DNA from 3 places in the Streptomyces sp. NPDC002588 genome. Region 2 is predicted to be linked to each of the others. Evidence: riboswitches for the same ligand, from Rfam matches in the RefSeq annotation. Region 2 holds a riboswitch; each other region holds the start of a gene.
The links. A riboswitch is a leader RNA that binds a small molecule or an ion and turns the genes downstream of it on or off. The one in region 2 is predicted to bind S-adenosylmethionine.
Positions count from the first base shown of each region.

Region 1: another riboswitch for S-adenosylmethionine. It lies ahead of ABT057_RS24815 (putative leader peptide); the one in region 2 lies ahead of thrC (threonine synthase).
Region 3: another riboswitch for S-adenosylmethionine. It lies ahead of ABT057_RS37355 (aminotransferase class V-fold PLP-dependent enzyme); the one in region 2 lies ahead of thrC (threonine synthase).

Region 1 covers NZ_JBEOWF010000022.1:17,599-25,110, reverse strand. Annotated here, with positions in the region: gene ABT057_RS24840 (LLM class flavin-dependent oxidoreductase) at 1-17, opposite strand, end outside; gene ABT057_RS24835 (aliphatic sulfonate ABC transporter substrate-binding protein) at 56-1,108, opposite strand; gene ABT057_RS24830 (ABC transporter ATP-binding protein) at 1,168-1,899, opposite strand; gene ABT057_RS24825 (ABC transporter permease) at 1,896-2,786, opposite strand; gene ABT057_RS24820 (TauD/TfdA dioxygenase family protein) at 2,786-3,682, opposite strand; SAM riboswitch class IV at 4,315-4,424, shown strand; gene ABT057_RS24815 (putative leader peptide) at 4,453-4,575, shown strand; gene ABT057_RS24810 (ABC transporter substrate-binding protein) at 4,757-6,379, shown strand; gene ABT057_RS24805 (ABC transporter permease) at 6,383-7,342, shown strand; gene ABT057_RS24800 (ABC transporter permease) at 7,339-7,512, shown strand, end outside.
Region 2 covers NZ_JBEOWF010000028.1:87,211-94,722, reverse strand. Annotated here, with positions in the region: gene ABT057_RS29415 (ABC transporter substrate-binding protein) at 1-260, shown strand, start outside; gene ABT057_RS29410 (DUF3263 domain-containing protein) at 294-524, shown strand; gene otsB (trehalose-phosphatase) at 545-1,372, shown strand; gene ABT057_RS29400 (alpha,alpha-trehalose-phosphate synthase (UDP-forming)) at 1,360-2,778, opposite strand; gene ABT057_RS29395 (glucosyl-3-phosphoglycerate synthase) at 2,894-3,838, opposite strand; SAM riboswitch class I at 4,019-4,165, shown strand; gene thrC (threonine synthase) at 4,184-5,470, shown strand; gene ABT057_RS29385 (ubiquitin-like small modifier protein 1) at 5,467-5,745, shown strand; gene ABT057_RS29380 (cold-shock protein) at 6,210-6,416, shown strand; gene groL (chaperonin GroEL) at 6,741-7,512, shown strand, end outside.
Region 3 covers NZ_JBEOWF010000043.1:7,392-14,903, forward strand. Annotated here, with positions in the region: gene ctaE (aa3-type cytochrome oxidase subunit III) at 1-19, shown strand, start outside; gene qcrC (cytochrome bc1 complex diheme cytochrome c subunit) at 119-931, shown strand; gene qcrA (cytochrome bc1 complex Rieske iron-sulfur subunit) at 928-1,989, shown strand; gene qcrB (cytochrome bc1 complex cytochrome b subunit) at 1,986-3,650, shown strand; gene trpD (anthranilate phosphoribosyltransferase) at 3,784-4,848, shown strand; SAM riboswitch class IV at 4,923-5,039, shown strand; gene ABT057_RS37355 (aminotransferase class V-fold PLP-dependent enzyme) at 5,183-6,556, shown strand; gene ABT057_RS37360 (protein kinase domain-containing protein) at 6,623-7,512, shown strand, end outside.

The sequences.
Region 1 (7,512 bases), on a different contig from region 2:
CTTCTCTGATCGCTCATGACTGCTCTTCTTTCCGTTCGGAGCGGAGGGCGCCGGCTCAGTCGACCGACAGCTTCGAGCTGTCGTAGCCGGCCGGGAGGAGGTTGTCGGTGATCGACGAGACGTCGACCTTCTTGGTGATCTGGCCCGCCTCCAGGAAGGCGTCGGCGAGCTTCTGCTCCGCCGCGATGTCCGACTTTTCCACCGGGGTCACCCGGGTCTCGAAGGCCTTCAGGGACGCCTTGGCGTCGTCCAGGGGGATGCCCTCCTCCTTGGAGATCGCCTGCGCGTACTTGTCCTCGTGCTTGATCGCCCACGCGAACTCGTGGGCGAGCCGCTGCAGGACGTCGGTGAGAGCCGCCCGCTTCGTCCCGTCGTTCAGCGAGCTCTCGCTCGCGACGTAGTAACTGCTCGTCTGGTCGATCGGCGGGAGACCCTTCGCCAGGATCCGCGCACCGTTCTTGACCGCGATAGCCGACTGCGGGTTCCAGATCGACCAGGCGTCCACCTTGCCGGTGTTGAACGCCGTGGCACCGGCCGCCGGGTCGAGGAAGACCAGCTTCACGTCCTTGGGGGTGAGGCCCACACTCTTGAGCGCGTTCAGTGCCAGACCGTGAGCCGAACTGCCCTGCGGCACAGCGAGTTTCTTGCCCTTGAGGTCCGCGAGCGTCTTCAGTGCCGAACCCTTCGGCACGATGATGTTCTCGTTCGCCTGGGTGGGCCTGAGGGAACGGTTGACGGCGACGACCTTGAAGCCGTACTCCTTCGCGGCGCCGGTGATCGGCGGTACGTCGCCGACGCTGCCCAGGTCGATGTCGCCGGACGCGGCAGCCTGCACGAGCGGCGGGCCGTAGGTGAACCGGGCGAACTTCACCTTGTAGGGCGCGTTGTCGAACACGCCGGTGATCTTCGCCAGCTCCTGGCTGCCGTCACCGCCGTTGTCGCCGATGGTGAAGGTGTACTTCTTCCACTCGGGGTGGTTGCCGGCGCCCGGTCCACTGGGGCTGCTCAGGGGCGCGGCGGCCTCCGACGTCGATGCGCAGGCGACGAGGGTGCTTCCCAGGGCGAGCAGACCGACGGCGGTGACGATTCGGAAGGATCTTCTGGACATGGGTCCTCATGTGCTTTCTGTGCTGTGGCGGGAGAAGTCGGTGGGCGCGGTGGGGAAAGTCAGTGCTGGTTGGCCAGGCCGAGGTCTGCCAGGAGCGAGGAGCGCAGTTCCTCCCGCGCGATGCTCGCCTCGCGGTCCGCGGCCGACAGCTCGACGAGGTGGGAGGTGCCGATGCGTCCGTTGCTCATGACGACGACCCGGTCGGCCAGCGCGATGGCCTCGTCGACGTCGTGGGTGACGAGCAGCATCGCCGCGTGGTGCTTGCTGCGCAGTGCCCGCACGAGGTCGTGCATGCGCAGCCGTGTGATCGCGTCGAGTGCCGCGAACGGCTCGTCGAGGAGCACGAGTTCGGGTTCCGAGACCAGCGCCCGTGCCAGGGACACCCGCTGGGCCTCGCCGCCGGAGAGCTCCTTGGGCCACGCCCTCTCGCGGCCGGAGAGTCCGACCTCGGCGAGCACGTCGAGGGCCCGCCGGCCGGCGTCCGGTCCGTGCAGACCGAGGGTGACGTTGCGCAGCACCCGCTGCCACGGCAGCAGACGGTCGGCCTGGAACACGATCGCGCGCTTGGCCGGGACCTCCACCCGCCCGCCGTCGGGCCGGTCGAGGCCGGCGAGCAACCTGAGGAGGGTGCTCTTGCCGCAGCCGGAGGGGCCCAGCAGGACCACCAGCTCCTCGCCGGCGATGGTGAGGTCCAGATGGTCGAGGACGACCCGGTCGCCGAACCGGCGGACCACCTTCTCGACGACGGCGCCGGCCTGCCGACGGGGTTGCGTCTCAACGGTCGTGCTCATGCTGCCTCATAACTGGGGCGCCACCGCAGCAGCACCCGCTCGAGAGCCCGGACGAACTGGTCGGCGAGCAGACCGAGGAGCGAGTAGATCACCAGCCCCACGAAGACCTGGCCGGTCTGCAGGTACGTCTGTCCTTGAGTGATGAGGAAGCCGAGGCCCTTGTCGGCATTGACCGTCTCGGCCGCTACGAGGCCCAGGACGCTGTAGGCGAGGGAGAAACGCAGGCCCACCAGGAATCCGGGCAGGGCACCGGGCACCAGCACCCGCGTCACGAGGCGCCAGGTGCCCGCGCCCGTCGTCCGCGTCATCTCGATCAGCCGCTGGTCGACGCCGCGGATCGCGGCGAAGAGGTTGACGTACATCGGGACGCCCGCACCGAACGAGATCAGCAGCACCTTGGTGAGCTCGTCGATGCCGAACCACACGATCATCAGCGGCAGCACCGCCAGCAGCGGGATCGTGTTCAGGATCTGCACGACGCCGTTGAACAGATACTCCCCGCTGCGCAGCAACCCGCCGAGCACCCCGCTGACGATGCCCACCGTGAGACCGATCGCGAGACCGATGCCGGCCCGTTGCAGGGAGATGGCCAAGTCCGGCCCGAGGACGCCTTGTCGCCACAGATCGACGGCGGACCTGACGATGGAGGTCGGTGCCGGGGCGTAGGTCTTCTTCAGCACTCCGGCTCTGGCCAGGACCTCCCAGGCGATGAGGATCACCACCGGAGTCGTGTAGATCCCCAGCGGCCAGCGCAGGCGTTCGCGGAGTGCGTGGACCAGGGTCCGGCGGCGGGCGTCGCGTGGCAGGAAGACCTCGCGCTCCGGCGCGCTCGTCGGTTCGGCGGCCGCCGAACCGAGGGCCGGCCTCTCCAGGCTGACCTCGGTCATCAGGCAGCCACCTCCAGCACTTTGCTGTAGTGCGAGGCGTCACCGACGAGTTGCTCGCTACGGCGGCCGTCGACGCCGACGGGCACGTCTCCCGCGACCGTCACACGGTTCAGGCGGCGCGGGTGGTCGTCGTAGTTGTCCACCCCGTAGTGCTGGGTGATCCTGTTGTCGAAGATCAGCAGCTGGTCGGGGGCCCAGGTCCAGCGCAGGATGTTCTCCGGACGGGTCACGTACGACTGGAGGATGCGCAGCAGATCGGCCGACTCACCGCTGGACAGGCCGACGATCCGCTTGGCGAACCCGCCGATGAACAGCCCGCGTTCACCGGTCAGCGGATGCACGCGTACGAGAGGGTGTTCCGTCTCGTACGGCGTCGAGACGAAGACCCGGTCGTACTCCTGCCGCTGTGCCGTCGTGGCCGAGGGGCGCGCGTAGTCGTACTGGTTGGTGTGGACGACGCGCAGTGAGTCCGCGAAAGCACGGAGCGGCTCGGGCAGTGCTCGATAGGCCGCGGCCGCGTTCGCGACGAGCGTCTCGCCACCGTAGGGCGGCGTCACGATGGACCGGAGTGTGGTGAGCTGCGGTGGGTTGAGCACGAAGGTGACGTCCGTGTGCCACTCGTTCGCCTTGGACGTCTCGCTGTCGACGGCCAGCACGTTCGTCGTACCGTCGGCGGCCGGCACGTTGGGGTGGGCGGTTGTCAGGTCGCCGAACCAGCCGGCGACACGCTCCTGGCCGGCGTTGTCGAGCTGCACGTGGTCGAACACGATCGCCTTGTGCTCGTTGAGGGCATCACGGAGCGTCGTGATCGTCGAGGGATCGGGGGGCGTCGTGAAGTCGACGCCCTCGACGGCCGCGCCGATGTGGCCCGTGAGCTTGCGGATGGACGGAGGCATGAGGAGGTCCCTCTCGAGGAATGGGGCGCACTGCCGGGTGCTGAGAGCCGGAGTGAACGGGTGACGGGCAGCGATGAACGGCCACGAAGCCGGTACTGGGTCGGTCGCGATGCGCGGGCCCGAAATCCCGCCGGGGCCGCGCCACTTGTACGACAAGGCCGTCGGCCTGTGGCCGGCGGCACGTGCCCTCGCCGACCTCGAGTCCGGCGCACGCGCTTCTGCTCAGGGAGAGTGCAGGAGCGGAGAGCGGCGCCGGGGGAAGAAGGCGATCACGCAGTCGGCACGGCGGTTCGTCGGGAGGACACCGCTGAGGCGGCGGCCTGGCAGCGGCCGCTGCCGGGGGCCGCTTCGCGGATCAGCGGCACGCTTTCCGGATCAACGACAACAGAACGCGCTGGAGACATGCGCCAGGTCGATGTGGCGCCTCCGAGTCAAATCCACGCGCGGGGTCATGGGACGTGAGTGGAGCAGATGTCCACCCGGTCGGTCAATGAGTTCCGGACAGGTTTCACATTGCCGAAGCGTGGAGGCTTCCCTCGTCGGCGGCCATGAGGCCTGGCGCGCCGCCGCGGGCCGTGCGACTCGCGTCTCGGCATTGACGGATTACGACGGAGATCGGTAAAGTTTCAACTGGCATTGAGTGTCAGCATCAAGCCCTGGCTTGCTGACCGGCAACCCTCCGACGCGGTGGGGTGCTCCAGGTGAAAGCCCGGCCGGGTCGCCGACCCGGCAAGCGCGTGGCCCTGTGGCAGGGGCCTGGACATGGAGGAATGAGCGTGCGGCACAGCAGCGTCTCGAATCCCTCCATGGCGGCTGCGGCGGCCCCCTCCCGGTTCTCCCGCCGACGCCACATCGACCTGCAGCGCATCACCAGCTGCCTGTGTCATGGCTGACTTCGCCCTCTCTGCTGTCTGAGGACATTCACCGCTGGTTTTGACGCCCGGCAAACTCCTCACGTTTTCCCCTCACCTCTCGTGGACCGTGTCGCTCTTTCTCGCGGGCAACGCCTTCCACGCCTCTTCGTTGTCCGCGCGGAAACGTGCGTGACGGCTTTCGAGTAGGAGAACTCATTCCGTGATATCGCATCCGGATTCCCGCCCTGCCCGACGGGCGGCACTGACCGCGCTCCTGACGACCAGTCTGTTTCTGACCGCATGCTCCTCCGGCACCGGGAGCAGTTCGAGCGGCGACAGCGGCCGGGCCAGGTCCGGCGGCACACTGACCTTCGCGGTGGGTTCCGACGCCGGCTGCGTGGATCCGCAGCAGGTCGCCAGCAACGACACCGTCTACTCCCTGCGCCAGGTCGTCGACTCCCTGACCGACCAGGACCCCAGGACCGGCAAGATCGTGCCGTGGCTGGCGAAGAGCTGGGACATCAGCCCGGACACGACGACGTTCACCTTCCACCTGAGATCGGGTGTCACCTTCAGCGACGGGACACCACTGACCGCGCAGGTGGTGAAGGACAACTTCGACGCGGTGCCGAAGCTCGGCGCCCTGGGGGTCCTGGCCGAGGGGTATCTGAGCGGTGTGCAGAGCACCTCCGTGGTCGACCCGCTCACCGTGCGGGTGAAGTTCAAGCAGCCCAACGCCCAGTTCCTGCAAGCCACTTCCACGTTCTCGCTGGGCATCGAGTCGTCGGCGAGCGTGAAGAAGTCCCCGCAGCAGAGGTGCAGCCAGGGTGTCGTCGGCAGCGGCCCGTTCACGCTGAAGCAGTACGTGCAGAACCAGTCGGTCACCTTGGCCAGGCGCGCCAAGTACGCCTGGGGTTCCACGCTGTGGACCAAGAAGGGCGAGGCGTACCTCGACAGGCTGGTCTTCAAGGTGGTGCCCGAGGCGGGGGTGCGCGTCGGCAGTCTGCAGTCCGGTCAGGTGGACGCGATCAGCAGCGTCGGCAAGGCCAACGAGGCGGCGCTCAAGGGCGGTCAGTTGAGCCTGCTGCGGCGGGCCAACCCGGGCAACGTGTTCAATCTGGGGCTGAACAACTCCCGGCCGCTGCTGAAGGACGCGAAGGTGCGTCAGGCGATCCTGTTCGCCGTCGACCGGCAGCAGATCGTCGATGCCGTGTTCCCCACCGGCACGCAGCCGGCCACCAGCATCCTCGCGCACACCACGCCGGACTACGCGAACCTCGGCTCCGATCTGACCTACGACGCGGCGAAGGCGAAGTCCCTGCTGGAATCGGCCGGCTGGAAGACCGGCAGCGACGGCGTCCGGACGAAGAACGGCACCAGACTGAGCCTGGCCGTCACGTGGTTCGCCAACGCGGCCACGAACCAGCCCGCGCTGGAGCTGATCCAGCAGCAGCTGAAGGCCGTCGGCATCGACGTCGTGCTCAAGGAACGGCAGATCACCCAGTTCGCCCCGACGCTGCAGTCCGGTGACTTCGACGTCGTGTGGGGCAACGTGACCCGCGCCGACCCGGACATCCTGCGCAGCTCGTTCTCCACGAAGCTGGCCAACTTCTACCGCCTGCCGGCAAGCCCGCTGGACTCGCTGCTGAGCCGGCAGGCGGCGACCACCGATGCGGCCGAACGAAAGCAACTGGTCCGCCAGGCTCAGCAGTTGTTGGTGCGGAACGCATACGTCGTGCCGGTGGTCGAGCTGGAGACCCAGCTCGGGGCGGCGAAGAAGGTGCACCGCCTCGACTTCGAGGCCTCCAGCCGGATCCAGCTGCACGACACCTGGATCGGCTAGCGCATGCGCCGCTATGTGATCAAACGTGTCGCGCAGGCGCTCGGGGTGCTGTGGGCGGCCTACACGGTCTCGTTCCTGGTGCTGGACTTCCTGCCCGGTGATCCGGTGTCGGCGATGGCAGGTGCCGGAGCGGACTCGGGGCAGGTCGACCCGGCGCAGCTCGCCAGGCTTCGGCACGAGTACGGCTTCGACAAGCCGGTGCTCGTGCAGTACGCCGACCACCTCGGCAACGCGGTGCGCGGGGACTTCGGTGACTCGGTCTCCACCGGCCGTCCGGTGACCTCGACCCTGGGCGACGCACTGCCGCAGACCCTGACGCTGACGGGCGCGGCGCTGCTGCTCGCGGTGGTGTTCGGCGGGGGCCTCGCGGTGTCGGCGACCTTCGCCACGCAGCGATGGCTTCGGCAACTGCTGCTGTCGTTGCCGCCGCTGGGCGTGTCGGTGCCGACCTTCTGGGTCGGGCTGCTGCTCGTCGAGGTGTTCTCCTTCCGGCTGCGCTGGTTCCCGGCGTTCGGCAACGACGGGCTGCGGGGCCTGGTGCTTCCGGCGCTGACGCTGGCGATACCGACCGGCGCGCAGGTCGCCCAGGTGCTGGCCAAGAGCCTGCTCACCGCCCTGGATCAGGCCTATGCGGAGACCGCGCGGGCCAAGGGGGCGGGCAGGCTGCGGATCCACCTGCGGCATGCGCTGCGCAATGCGTCGCTGCCGGCGCTGACGGTCGTCGGGCTGCTGGCCGGGCAGCTGATCGCCGGTTCGGTGGTCGTGGAGACCGTGTTCTCCCGCGACGGGCTGGGCCGGGTGACGGCCGCCGCGGTCACGGCCCAGGACATCCCGCTGGTCCAGGGGGTCGTGGTGTTCGGGGCGCTGATCTTCGTGCTCGCCAACCTGATCGTCGATCTCGTCTATCCGCTCCTCGACCCTCGGATCGTGGTGGCCTCCGGCCGGAAGGAGGGTTTCGCATGACCCGGCCCCTTGTGGACGACGCCGCCACCGGCGCGGCGCTCGGCCTGGCGCGGCCGCTCGAACCCGGCATCGGCCCGGATCCCGGGCGAGGTCCCGAACTGCGGCGCGTCCTGCGGTTCTTCCTGCGCCGGCCCGGTCTGACGGCGTCGGTCCTCGTGGTGGTCCTCGTG
Region 2 (7,512 bases):
GCGAGTACGACCTGCTGCCCGTCACCAGCTCCGCCTCCCAGGCCATGAGCGAGGACAAGGCGGACGCCGGGCTGCGGCCGTTCCTCGACGAACTCACGCTCTCCGAGCTGTATCCCGTGGGCCGGACCTCGTGGGCGCAGGTCAGCGCGGCCATCAAGAAACGGATCGGCGCCGCCGTGGCCCCGTCCGGCAACCCCGCCACGGTCCTGGAGAACCTGCAGTCGACAGCCACCACCGCGGAGATCGCCGCCAGGAGCTGAGGCTCTGTCGGTGCCCGGCGGTACGGTGCGGGAATGGAGGAACAGCTGGCCGCACGCGAGCGGAACATACTGGCGCTGGAGCGCCGGGGCTTCACCGGCCCCGGCGCGAAGGAACGCGCCATTCGCGAGGAACTCCACCTCTCCCCGGTCCGCTACTACCAGCTCCTGAACGCCCTCCTGGACGACCCGAGGGCCCTGGCCCATGATCCGGTGACGGTGAACAGGCTGAGAAGGGTGCGGGAGACACGGCGAGCGGATCGGTGAGGCGTGGTTATCGTCGCCCTATGGGCAACCACGTACCGACCACCGCAGCCGGACGCGCCGCACTCGAAGCCATCATCGACCAACCCTCCCGCACCCTCGTCGCCCTCGACTTCGACGGCACCCTCGCCCCGATCGTCGAGAACCCCGAGGACGCCCGGGCCCACCCCGAGGCCCTCCCCGCCCTCAGGGCCCTCGCCCCGAAGGTCGCCGCCGTCGCCGTGATCACGGGCCGCCCCGCCGAGGTGGCCGTCCACCACGGCGGCTTCGCGGGAGCCGAGGGCCTCGAGCATCTCGCCGTCCTCGGGCACTACGGTGCCGAGCGCTGGGACGCCCGCACGGGCAAGGTCACCGCACCGCCCCCGCACCCCGGCGTCGCCACCGCCCGCACCGAGCTGACCACCCTGCTCGAAGGCCGGGACCCCGGCATCTGGGTGGAGGAGAAGGGCGGCCGGGCCGTCGCCGTCCACACCCGCCGCGCCACCGAACCGCAGGCCGCCCTCGACGCCCTCCGCGAGCCCCTCACCGGCCTCGCCGCCCGGCACGGCCTGATCGTCGAACCCGGCCGGCTGGTCCTGGAGCTGCGTCCGCCCGGCATGGACAAGGGCGCCGCCCTGCTGGAGCACGTCCGCGAGACCGGCGCCCGCTCCGTCCTCTACGCGGGCGACGACCTCGGCGACCTCCCCGCGTTCGCCGCCGTCGGGAAACTCCGTTCCGACGGAGTGCCCGGCCTGCTGGTGTGCAGCGGCAGCGCGGAGGTCGGCGAACTGGCCGAACGCGCGGACCTCGTCGTCGACGGCCCCGCCGGGGTCGTGGGGCTGCTGCGGGAGCTGGCCGGTCAGCTCGGCTGAAGCTCCCGCAGGGCGGTCAGCTGTTCCAGGAACCACTGGGCCGGAGGCAGCGCGGTCGCGGCCGCCGCCAGCCGTTTGGCGCGGTCGGCGCGCTCCTCCGGCTTCATCGACAGGCCCTCGTGCAGGGCACGGGCGGTCTCCAGGATGTCGTACGGGTTGACGACGATCGCGTCCTCGCCCAGCTCCCAGTACGCCCCCGCCTCCCGCGACAGCACCAGCGCGCACCCCTCGTCGGAGACGACCGGGACCTCCTTGGCGACCAGGTTCATGCCATCCCGGACGGGGTTGACCAGGGCGACGTCCGCGAGGCGGTAGGCGGCGAGGGAGCGGGCGAAGTCGTCCTTGAGGTTCAGCAGGACCGGTGTCCAGCCCGGGGTGGCGAACCGTTCGTTGATCTCGTCCGACAGCCGCCGCACCTCCGCCATGTAGTCGCGGTAGACCGCGAGGTCCTGGCGGGACGGGTAGGCGAAGGCCACGTGCACGACCCGCTCGTGCCACTCGGGGTGGTCCTCGAGCAGCTGCCGGTAGGCCAGCAGGCCGCGCACGATGTTCTTCGACAGCTCGGTGCGGTCGACCCGGACGATCGTCTTCCGGCCCGCACCGCCGATCTCCTCCCGGAGGGCGGCCATGCGCTCCTCGACGTCCGGCCGGTGCGAGCGCTCCCGCAGGAAGTCGGCGTCGGCGCCGAGACCGTGCACGCCGATCAGGGTCTTTCCGGTGCCGCCGACGAACTCCGCGCAGCACGCGCCGAACGCGTCCGCCCACCGCCGGGTGAGGAAGCCCAGGCGGTCCGCGCCGAGCATGCCGCCGAGCAACTGCTCCCGGATGTCCCGGGGCAGCAGCCCGAAGTAGTCCGCCGGCGCCCACGGCGTGTGCGAGAAGTGCCCGATGCGCAGGTCGGGGCGGAGTTCGCGGAGCATCCCGGGAACCAGGCACAGGTGGTAGTCCTGCACCAGGACCGCCGCGCCCTCGGCCGCCTCCTCGGCGAGCGCCTCGGCGAAGGCGCGGTTGTAGGTCTCGTACGACGCCCACTGGCGGCGGAACTCCGTGTCGAAGACGGGTTCCAGCGGGGTCTGGTAGAGGAGGTGGTGGATGAACCACAGGACCGAGTTCGCGATGCCGTTGTAGGCGTCCTCGTGCACGTCGGCGGCGATGGGCAGCATGCGCACGCCCTCCTCGCCGACGCCGCGCGAGACCGCCTCCCGGTCGCCCTCGGACAGTGCCGAGCACACCCAGAGGGCGCCCGCTTCGGGGCCGATGGCCGACAGGCCGGAGACCAGCCCGCCGCCCCCGCGTTTCGCGTGCAGCGAGCCGTCCTCACCCACCGTGTAGGAGACCGGGCCCCGGTTCGACGCGACCAGCACCTGAGCACCCCGAGCAGCAACAGCGTCGTGCATGGAAGCCATACGCCTCAACCTAGCCCGGTCGGGAAACGCTCAAACGTACGGTCGCTCCCCGTGGACGGGCCGTATCCAGCCGTATCCAGCCGTATACGGCCCGCCCCCGGTGTTACGCGACGGATCACGCGACCTTGCGGGACTGGTACTCCGAGATCTCCGCCATCGGCGGCCGCTCCTCCGTGTCCACCGAGTAGGTGCGCGGTTCGAAACCGTCCGCGCCCCGCTCGAACTGGGTGAGGGAGGGGCGCACGAGGTGGCCGCGGGCCAGGCGGAGCTGGGCGGTGCGGTAGATTGCCGCGGCCATCCGGCCCAGGGCCTGGCCGTCCTGGTGGCGGTGCTTGCGCACGCCGACGTCGACCTGGGCGAGGGCGTCGAGGCCCACCAGGTGCAGGGCGTCGACCAGCATGCCCAGTTCGACGCCGTATCCGACGGGGAAGGGCAGCTGTTCCAGCAGGCTGCGGCGGGCCGCGTACTCACCGCCGAGCGGCTGCACGAAACCGGCCAGCTGCGGCCAGTGCAGGTTGAGCAGGGGCCGGGCCATGAGCTCGGTGACCCGCCCGCCCTGGCCGGCCGCGCCGCCGAGCGGACGGTCGTACATGCCCTTGACCAGGTCCACGCCCGGGTCGGTGAGCAGGGGGCCGACGATGCCCGAGACGAAGTCGGAGGAGAACTCCTTCAGATCGGCGTCGATGAAACAGACGACGTCCCCGGTCGTGACGAGCAGGGAGCGCCACAGGACCTCGCCCTTGCCGGGCACGGCGGGTATCCGGGGCAGGATCGCGTCGCGGTGGACGACCCGGGCGCCCGCGGCCGCCGCGACCTCACCCGTACGGTCGGTCGATCCCGAGTCGACGACGACGATCTCGTCGACGAGCGGGACCTGGTGCATGAGGTCGTGACGGATGATCGCGACGATGTCGCCGACCGTATCCTCCTCGTTCAGTGCGGGCAGGACCACCGACACCGACTGGCCCGTGGCACGCTTGGCCGCGAGTATCCGGTGGAGCGGGCGATCGGTCACGGACCAGGAGCGGGTGGCCAGCCAGCGCTCAGTTTCTTGAAGCACAGTCTGCGGCTCCTCACTGTCGTGATCACACCGGGTGCACGGCAGGTGACCGTGTGATCCATCTCGCGGTTCGGACGACTATCTCAACTGTCCTGGCCTTCGGTTACAGTCTTGAACAACGCGGATGACCATCGCATGTCCGGGGTCATCGGCGTTCATTTCAGATCAACAACCGCATACCGCTCATCCAGAGGGGCAGAGGGATACGGCCCGATGAAGCCCCGGCAACCCTCCAGCCGGTCTGACCACGTCGATGTGGTGAGGCTCCCGGCTAGGGAAGGTGCCAAATCCGTCTCACGGCGAGATGCGTCGTGAGGAAGATGAGGAGAAAGGGCCTCGCCTCACATGGCTGCGCAGACTGTTGCAAGCACCACCGACTCCACCGTGGACCTTGGTCCCGCCGCTGCTCTTTCCTGCCGCGAATGCGGTCACCGCGTCCCGCTCGGGCCGGTCTTCGCCTGCGAGGAGTGTTTCGGCCCGCTCGAGATCGCGTACGACTTCTCCGCCTACGAGACGGAGGAGCTCCGCAAGCGCATCGAGGCGGGACCCGCGAACATCTGGCGCTACGCGCCGCTGCTGCCCGTCCCGGCCGACGTGGCGGACAAGCCGAACATCAACCCGGGCTGGACCCAGCTGGTCCAGGCCGACAACCTGGCGCGCGAGCTCGGCGTCGAGGCCGGCAACCTCTTCGTGAAGGACGACTCCGGCAACCCGACCCACTCCTTCAAGGACCGGGTCGTCGCCCAGGCCATCGAGGCGGCGCGCGCCTTCGGCTTCACCACCCTGTCCTGCTCCTCCACCGGCAACCTGGCCGGCGCGGTGGGCGCCGCGGCGGCCCGCGCCGGCTTCCGCTCCTGCGTGTTCATCCCGCACGACCTGGAGCAGGGCAAGGTCGTCATGGCCGCGATCTACGGCGGAGAGCTCGTCGGCATCGAGGGCAACTACGACGACGTCAACCGCTTCTGCTCGGAGCTCATCGGCGACCCGGCGGGCGAGGGCTGGGGCTTCGTCAACGTCAACCTGCGGCCGTACTACGCGGAGGGGTCCAAGACCCTCGCGTACGAGATCTGCGAGCAGCTCGGCTGGCGGCTTCCCGACCAGCTGGTCGTCCCGATCGCCTCCGGCTCCCAGCTCACGAAGATCGACAAGGGTCTGCAGGAGCTGATCAAGCTGGGGCTCGTCGAGGACAAGCCGTACAAGATCTTCGGTGCGCAGGCGGAGGGCTGCTCCCCGGTGTCGGTGGCCTTCAAGGCCGGTCACGACGTGGTCCGCCCGCAGAAGCCGAACACCATCGCCAAGTCGCTGGCGATCGGCAACCCGGCCGACGGACCGTACGTCCTGGACATCGCGCGCCGCACGGGCGGCGCGGTGGAGGACGTGACGGACGAGCAGGTCGTCGACGCGATCAAGCTGCTGGCGCGGACGGAGGGCATCTTCGCCGAGACGGCGGGTGGCGTGACCGTGGGCGTGACCCGCAAGCTGATCGAGAACGGTCTGCTGGACCCGACGAAGACCACGGTCGTCCTCAACACGGGCGACGGCCTGAAGACCCTGGACGCGGTGGCAGGCACCGGCCTCACCGCGACCATCCGCCCCAACCTGGACTCTTTCCGAGAGGCTGGCCTCGCATGAGCGTGACCGTTCGCATCCCCACCATCCTGCGCACCTACACCGGCGGCCAGGCCGAGGTGACCGCCGAGGGCGCGACCCTCGGGGAGGTCATCTCCGATCTGGAGAAGAACCACACCGGTATCGCCGCCCGCGTTCTCGACGACCAGGGCAAGCTGCGCCGGTTCGTCAACGTGTACGTCAACGACGACGACGTCCGCTTCGAACAGGGACTGGAGACGGCCACCCCGGACGGCGCGGGTGTCTCCATCATTCCGGCCGTCGCCGGCGGATGCTGACCCACGTTCAGTACCGGCGAGTAGTACTCATTGGTAGTAACCGTCGGTAACAGTGATTACCGAGTGTTCATCGAATTGCCCCCTCCGTGAGAGAAGTGGAGGGGGCAATTCAGTGTGGTTGAGCGCGGTACAGTTGGGGAACCGGGTCGCGCGCCCTTGATCCGGAGCCTTTGATTTCTGCCCTGGCCCGACAAGAAGTAGCCAAAGTGTGTGTCTCTTGCGTGGCATTTGTGGCTTTTACGGGGCCCGACTTGCCCTGAATTCAGGCGAATTCTCGCCACATTCCGGATCGCGTGCGTCCAGAATTCTCGTCCGACTGACCTGTTGCAGACGGCAGTTGGACAGATACATTCAGCCGCGGTCGACGCGTTCCGGCGCACGCCCCCAACCAACTGGGGGGTGAGGTCTGACCCGGATCCGCGAAGTGTGGATCTGTGCAAGGGCCAGTAATAGGGGAGTTAGGCATGGCTCAGGGCACCGTCAAGTGGTTCAACGCGGAGAAGGGGTACGGCTTCATCGCGGTCGACGGTGGTGCGGATGTTTTCGTCCACTACAGCGCGATCCAGATGGACGGGTACCGCACCCTGGAAGAGGGTCAGCGGGTCGATTTCGAGATCTCGCAGGGCCAGAAGGGGCCGCAGGCGGACATGGTCCGGCTGGCGACCGGCTGAAGCACGCGCCGACTGACAGCGACGTTCTTCTGTTTCATCTTCGAAGGGCTCGTACCTCCCGGGGTACGGGCCCTTCGGCACGCCCGGACGGCCCACGCCCCGGACCCCTCATCGAGCCCGCTTCGCGGGCGCACCTTGCACTCGGGCATGCCGAGTGCTAATCATTGGCGTTAGCACTCTGAAGGTGAGAGTGACAAAGATGGACCGGGTCGGTGAGGCCCGCAGGCCAGGTGGGGCAAGGAACCACGGGGCATGCGAGCCGTCCGTCGCGGGCGCGGGCGCGGTCCGAAGGAATCACCCCCAGTCCTGGAGGGACCACTTCACATGGCCAAGATCATCGCGTTCGACGAGGAGGCGCGGCGCGGCCTCGAGCGCGGCATGAACCAGCTCGCGGACGCCGTGAAGGTGACGCTCGGCCCCAAGGGCCGCAACGTCGTCCTCGAGAAGAAGTGGGGCGCCCCCACGATCACCAACGACGGTGTTTCCATCGCCAAGGAGATCGAGCTCGAGGACCCGTACGAGAAGATCGGCGCCGAGCTGGTCAAGGAAGTCGCCAAGAAGACGGACGACGTCGCCGGTGACGGTACGACCACGGCGACCGTTCTCGCCCAGGCCCTGGTCAAGGAAGGCCTGCGCAACGTAGCCGCCGGCGCCAACCCGATGGCCCTCAAGCGCGGTATCGAGAAGGCCGTCGAGGCCGTCTCCGGTGCCCTGCTCGAGCAGGCGAAGGACGTCGAGACCAAGGAGCAGATCGCTTCCACGGCCTCCATCTCCGCCGCCGACACCCAGATCGGCGAGCTCATCGCCGAGGCCATGGACAAGGTCGGCAAGGAAGGCGTCATCACCGTCGAGGAGTCCCAGACCTTCGGTCTGGAGCTGGAGCTCACCGAGGGTATGCGCTTCGACAAGGGCTACATCTCGGCGTACTTCGCCACCGACATGGAGCGGATGGAGGCGTCGCTCGACGACCCGTACATCCTCATCGCCAACTCCAAGATCGGCAACGTCAAGGACCTGCTCCCGCTCCTCGAGAAGGTCATGCAGTCGGGCAAGCCGCTGCTGATCATCGCCGAGGACGTCGAGGGCGAGGCCCTGT
Region 3 (7,512 bases), on a different contig from region 2:
GATCTACATGATCAAGTAGCCGGGCCCGCTCCACGCGCCGCACAACGCGCACATCCAGAAGCACCGCCGAAGCATCGACGAAGCATCGACGCAGAAGATCCTGACACCGGGGTAATCCGTGAAAAAGCTCTCCGCACGACGACGCCATCCGCTGGCGGCGCTCGTCGTCCTACTCCTCGCGCTGGCGTGCACGGGGGGGCTGTACGCCGCGTTCGCGCCCGCGAGCAAGGCGCAGGCAGATGAAACCGCCCAGTCCCTGGCCATCGACGAGGGCAAGAAGCTCTACGCCGTAGGCTGCGCCAGCTGCCACGGCACCGGCGGTCAGGGCAGCTCCGACGGTCCGAGCCTGGTCGGCGTGGGCGCCGCGGCCGTCGACTTCCAGGTCGGTACCGGGCGTATGCCGGCGGCCACCTCCCAGGGCGCCCAGGTGCCCTCGAAGAAGACCATCTACACCCAGGCCCAGATCGACCAGCTGGCCGCGTACATCTCCTCGCTGGGCGCCGGCCCGAACGTCCCGACCGAGGCCCAGTACGGCCCGGAAGGCGCCGACATCGCCAAGGGCGGCGAGCTGTTCCGCACCAACTGCGCGCAGTGCCACAACTTCACCGGCAAGGGCGGTGCCCTCACCAAGGGCAAGTACGCTCCGACTCTGGAGGACGTGGACCCGAAGCACATCTACGAGGCCATGCAGACCGGCCCGCAGAACATGCCCTCCTTCCCCGACACGACCCTGTCGGAGCAGAACAAGAAGGACATCATCGCGTACCTGCACGCGGTCAACGGCAGTGAGACCAACAACCCCGGTGGTCTGGAGCTGGGCGGCATCGGGCCGGTCAGTGAGGGCCTGTTCTCCTGGATCTTCGGCCTCGGCGCCCTGATCGCGGTCGCCGTCTGGGTCGCCGCTCGGACCGCAAAGGCCAAGAAGTCATGAGTAGCCAAGACATTCCAGAAGAGAACCTGCCCGCTGAGCAGGGCCACGCGCACGGGACGGCCGTAGGCGTCGCGGACGAGAAGAACCCGTTCGCCGACCCCGGGCTGCCGCCCCACGAGCACCGTGTCCAGGACATCGACGAGCGGGCCGCCAAGCGGTCCGAGCGCGCGGTCGCCTTCCTGTTCACGCTGTCGATGCTCGCCACGGTCGGCTTCATCGCCTCCTACGTGGCGATCCCCGCCGACAAGTCGGTCTTCGTGTTCCCGATCGGTCACCTCAGCGCGCTGAACTTCGCGCTGGGGCTGACCCTGGGCACGGCGCTGTTCACCATCGGCGCCGGCGCGGTCCACTGGGCCCGCACCCTGATGTCGGACGTCGAGGTCGCCGACGAGCGTCACGCGATCGCGGCCGACCCCGAGGTCCGTGCGAAGGTCCACGCGGACTTCAAGCAGGGCGCCAAGGAGTCGGCGATCGGCCGCCGCAAGCTGATCCGCAACACGATGTTCGGCGCCCTCACCCTGGTGCCGCTCTCCGGAGTCGTGCTGCTGCGCGACCTCGGCCCGCTGCCCGAGGACAAGCTGCGCCACACGCTGTGGGCCAAGGGCAAGCTGCTCGTCAACATGAACACGAACGAGCCGCTGCGGGCCTCGGACGTGGCCGTCGGTTCCCTCACGTTCTGCAAGCCGCAGGGCCTGGAGGAGGACGCCGAGGACTTCCAGAACGAGATCGCCAAGGCCGCCCTGATGATCGTCCGGCTCCAGCCCGAGGACATCAAGGACAAGCAGGAACTCGAGTGGTCGCACGAGGGGATCGTGGCGTACTCGAAGATCTGCACCCACGTCGGCTGCCCGATCTCCCTGTACGAGCAGCAGACGCACCACGTGCTGTGCCCCTGCCACCAGTCCACCTTCGACCTCTCCGACGGAGCCAAGGTCATCTTCGGCCCGGCCGGTCACCCGCTGCCGCAGCTGCGCATCGGCGTGGACGACCAGGGCTACCTCGAGGCGCTCGGCGACTTCGAAGAGCCCGTCGGTCCTGCTTTCTGGGAGCGCGGATGAGCACCAACGAGAACACCACGAGCACATCCGCCGCCGGTGCGGCGGGCCGCGACAACCGCGGGAAGGCTCCGGCCGGCGAGCGGATCGCCGACTGGGCCGACGGCCGGCTGGGGATCTACTCCCTCGCCAAGGCCAACATGCGCAAGATCTTCCCCGACCACTGGTCGTTCATGTTGGGCGAGGTCTGCCTCTACAGCTTCATCATCATCATCCTGACGGGTGTGTACCTGACGCTGTTCTTCCACCCGTCGATGAACGAGGTGGAGTACCACGGCAGCTACATCCCGCTCCAGGGACAGCTGATGTCCGAGGCGTTCAGCTCGACCCTGCACATCTCCTTCGACGTGCGCGGCGGTCTGCTCATCCGGCAGATCCACCACTGGGCGGCGCTGATCTTCCTCGCCGGCATGTTCGTGCACATGATGCGAGTGTTCTTCACCGGCGCGTTCCGCAAGCCGCGTGAGATCAACTGGCTGTTCGGCTTCCTGCTGTTCGTCCTGGGCATGTTCACCGGCTTCACCGGTTACTCGCTCCCGGACGACCTGCTCTCCGGCACCGGTGTCCGCTTCACCCAGGGCGCCATCCTGTCGATGCCGATCGTCGGCACGTACATCTCGATGTTCCTGTTCGGCGGCGAGTTCCCGGGCCACGACTTCGTGGCGCGGTTCTACTCGATCCACATCCTGCTGCTGCCGGGCATCATGCTCGGTCTGGTGGTCGGCCACCTGATCCTGGTCTTCTACCACAAGCACACGCAGTTCGCGGGCCCCGGCAAGAGCAACAAGAACGTCGTCGGCATGCCGCTGCTGCCGGTGTACATGGCCAAGGCCGGAGGCTTCTTCTTCCTGGTCTTCGGTGTCATCGCGGCCATCGCGGGCATCGCGCAGATCAACCCGATCTGGGCCATGGGCCCCTACCGTCCGGACCAGGTGTCCACCGGCGCCCAGCCCGACTGGTACATGGGCTTCGCCGAGGGCCTGATCCGCTTCATGCCGGGCTGGGAGATCAACCTCTGGGGCCACACCCTGGTCCTGGGCGTGTTCATCCCGCTGGTCCTGTTCGGTGTCGTCCTCGCGGCGCTCGCGCTCTACCCCTTCATCGAGTCGTGGATCACGGGCGACAAGCGCGAGCACCACATCCTGGACCGTCCGCGCAACGCCCCGACGCGCACCGCGCTGGGCGTCGCCTGGGTCACGATGTACATGATCACGCTGGTCGGTGGTGGCAACGACCTCTGGGCCACCCACTTCAACCTGTCGATCAACTCGATCACCTGGTTCGTCCGGATCTTCTTCTTCGTCGGACCGGTCATCGCGTACGTCCTCACCAAGCGCATCTGCCTCGGCCTGCAGCGCCGCGACAGGGAGAAGGTGCTGCACGGTCGCGAGACCGGCACCATCAAGCGCCTGCCGCACGGTGAGTTCATCGAGGTCCACGAGCCGCTCAGCCAGGAGCAGCTGCACACGCTCACGGCGCACGACCAGTACGAGCCGGCCGCGATCGGCCCGGCGGTCGACGAGAACGGCGTCGAGCGCAAGATCAAGCGCTCCCAGAAGCTGCGCGCCAAGATCAGCGGCGCGTACTTCGGCGAGGACCAGCAGATCCCGAAGCCGACCGTGGAGGAGTACAAGGAGATCACGAGCGGCCACGGCCATCACTGATCACTGAGGCGTCGCCACGCCTGCACGAAGGGCCCCGTCCGGTGTTCGGACGGGGCCCTTCGCCGTGCCCTGACCTGGATAGGGTGGGGCCCGTACGGTTCCACGACCGGCTCTACGACACCCAGGAGCGGCTATGAGCGCTGTGACCCCCGCTGGAGGCGACACCGCGGCGGGCCGTTCCTGGCCCGACGTGCTGAACTCGCTGCTGTACGGCCGGGACCAGAGCGCCGAGGCCACGGCGTGGGCGATGGACCGGATCATGCAGGGTGAGGCGACGGACGCGCAGATCGCCGGGTTCGTGGTGGCCCTGCGGGCCAAGGGCGAGACCGTCGAGGAGATCAACGGCCTCGTGCGAACCATGTACGAGCACGCCAACGTCATCGAGGTGCCCGGCCGCACGGTGGACATCGTCGGCACCGGCGGCGACGGCGCGAAGACCGTCAACATCTCCACCATGTCGGCGATCGTCGTGGCCGGCGCCGGCGCCACGGTCGTCAAGCACGGCAACCGGGCCGCGTCCTCCGCGTCCGGTGCCTCGGACGTCCTGGGGAAGCTCGGCGTCAATCTGGAGCTGACCCCGGCGCGGGTGGCCGAGGTGGCCGGGGAGGCCGGGATCACCTTCTGCTTCGCGATCAAGTTCCACCCGGCGCTGCGCCATGCGGGTGCGGCCCGCGGCCAGCTGGGCATCCGTACCGTTTTCAACGTCCTCGGGCCGCTGACCAACCCCGCCCGGGTGCGCGCCCAGGCGGTCGGCGTCGCCGACCCCCGCATGGCGCCGGTCGTCGCGGGCGTCTTCGCCGAGCGCGGCAACTCCTCCCTGGTCTTCCGGGGTGACGACGGCCTCGACGAGCTGACCACCACGGCCACCTCGCGGGTGTGGATCGTCCGCGACGGCAAGGTCACCGAGGAGAGCTTCGACCCGCGTGACGTCGGCCTCGAACTGGTCCCGGTGGAGGCCCTGCGGGGCGGCGACCCGTCGTACAACGCGGAGGTCGCCCGCCGCCTGCTGGACGGCGAGACGGGCCCGGTCCGCGACGCCGTACTGCTGAACTCGGCGGCCGCGCTGGTGGCCCTGGAGCCCGGCTCCGGCACCCTGGCCGGGCAACTGCGCGCCGGCATGGACCAGGCGGCCGAGTCGATCGACTCGGGTGCGGCCAAGCGGGTCCTGGAGCGCTGGGTGGCCGCCACCAACGCATAGCGAGCCCGGGTGATCGTCCCGCGATCCGGACACGGGTTGCGGGGCGACGATCACTTCACGTACGTTTCTGCACAGGTCATGAGTGACAGTCATGAGGCCCCGGCCGACTGTCCGGCAACCCTCCGTCCGTGGCGGGGTGCCCCGGGTGAAGACCAGGCCGTAGGCAGTGAGGTCTACGGCAAGCGCGGACCCCTCACTCTCTTCCGAGAGGCACAGTCCAGGGGTCCTGGTCTCGAGGGAGTCTTCCGTGAGCAAGCGAATGCGATAGGGCGCCGAGCCCCGCCTCCGCACACCCTTTTCACTCTTCTCTCTTTCCTCTCACGGGAGTTCCGTCATGTCCGTCGCCACCGCTGCCTTCACCGCTGCCTCCGTTCCGGCTGTTTGTACGCCTCTGCCCGTTCTCGGACGAGATGTCACCGTCCCGCTGGTGACGGGCGGCGAGGTCACCTACGCGGCACTCGACTACGCGGCCAGCGCCCCCGCCCTCCAGCGCGTCTGGGACGACGTCGCGGCCTACGCCCCGTACTACGGCAGCGTCCACCGCGGCGCCGGCTACCTCTCGCAGCTGTCGACGGACCTGTTCGAGAACGCCCGCCGGACCGTCGCCGAGTTCCTCGACTGCCGCCCCGACGACCAGCTGGTCTTCACCCGCTCCACCACCGACTCCCTGAACCTCCTCGCCGCGGCCCTCCCCGCCGGCTGCCAGGTCTTCGTCTTCGAGACCGAGCACCACGCCTCGCTGCTGCCCTGGCGGGACGCCCGGGTCACCTACCTCGACGCCCCGCGCACCCCGGGCCGGGCCGTGGAGACCCTGGAGCGGGCCCTCGCCGACCGCGACCCTCGCGGACCGGCCCTGGTCTGCGTCACCGGCGCCTCGAACGTCACCGGCGAGCTGTGGCCCGTACGGGAGCTCGCGGCGGCCGCCCACGCGCACGGCGCCCGCATCGTCCTGGACGCGGCCCAGCTCGCCCCGCACCACCCGGTGTCCGTCCGGGACCTGGACGTCGACTGGGTCGCCTTCTCCGGCCACAAGCTGTACGCCCCCTTCGGCTCCGGCGTCCTGGCCGGCCGCGCCGACTGGCTGCAGGCGGCCGACCCGTACCTCGCGGGCGGCGGCGCCAGCCGCAAGGTCACCCGGCGCGAGGACGGGGGAGTGGACGTGGAGTGGCACGACAGCGCGGCCCGCCACGAGGCCGGCTCCCCGAACGTCATCGGCGCCTACTCCATCGCCTCGGCCTGCAAGGCCCTCACGGAGGCCGGCTTCGACACGCTGGTGGCCCGCGAGCGGTACCTGATCGAGAAGGTGCGCACCGGCCTCGCCGAGGTCCCGGAGGTCCGGATCCTCTCCCTCTTCGGCGACGACGCCCCCCGGGTCGGCGTCATCTCCTTCGTCGTCGAGGGCTGGAACAGCTCCCACTTCGCCGCGGCGCTCTCCGCCGAGTACGGCATCGGCGTCCGCGACGGCCTCTTCTGCGCCCACCCGCTGGTCCGCACCCTCCTGGGCAGCGACCCGCAGGCCCAGGGCGAGTGCGGCGCCCCCGAGGCGGCCCCGGGCGAGAAGTCCCTCAACGCCATCCGGGTCAGCTTCGGCGCCGGCACGCCCGACGAGCACGTGGACCGCTTCGTCGCGGCCGTGCGCGAGCTGGTGGCCGACGGCGCGAAGTGGACGTACCGCACCGAGGACGGCCGCTGCGTCCCCGCCGTCTGACGGACCCGTGTCCATCCGGACCGATACGCTCCCCTCGGCAGCTGTACGGAGGCAGGGGGAGCACGGGTGCAGGAGCTGCGCGAGACGGATCCTCGGACCATCGGTCCCTACCAGGTCATGGGCAGGCTGGGATCCGGCGGCATGGGCGAGGTGTACCTCGCCGAGGCGCGGGGCGGGCTGCGGCTGGCGCTGAAGGTGGTGCGGGCCGAACACGCGGAGGACCGGACCTTCCGGGCACGGTTCCGGCATGAGGTGCGGGCCGCGCAGACCGTGGGCGGCGCGGGGACGTACACCGCCCGGGTCGTGGACGCGGACACCGGGGCCTTACGCCCGTGGATGGCCACCGAGTACGTGGCCGGGCCGAACCTGCGCGACGCGGTGCTCGACGGCGGGCCGCTGCCCGCCGGGGCGGTCCGGCTCCTCGCGGCCGCGCTCGGCGAGGCACTGGCCGCGATCCACGGCAAGGGGCTGGTCCACCGCGACCTCAAGCCCTCCAACATCCTGCTGGCGCCGGACGGTCCCCGGGTCATCGACTTCGGCATCGTCCGGGCGCTGGAGGGGACGGCGCTGACCCGGACCGGGGTGGTGGTCGGCTCGGTCGGCTACGTCTCGCCGGAGCAGATCCGCAACGGCGCCCAGGTGGGCCCGGCCAGCGACGTCTTCTCGCTGGGCGCGGTCCTGGCGTACGCGGCCGGCGCCAAGGAACCGTTCGGCGAGGGACAGGACTCGGTCGTCCTGCTGCGGATCCTCACCGGGGACGTCGATCTGTCCGCCGTGCCGGAGGAGCATCTGCCGCTGGTCGAGTCGTGTCTGCGGGACGACCCCGGCACCCGGCCGACGCCCGCGGACGTGGTCGCGGCCACGGGACACACCGCGCGCTCCCTGCGCGAGGGCCTGCGGTCCGGCTGGTACGCCGAAGGGGCCCAGGAGGCACCCGGCTGGGCCGACGGCGGTGA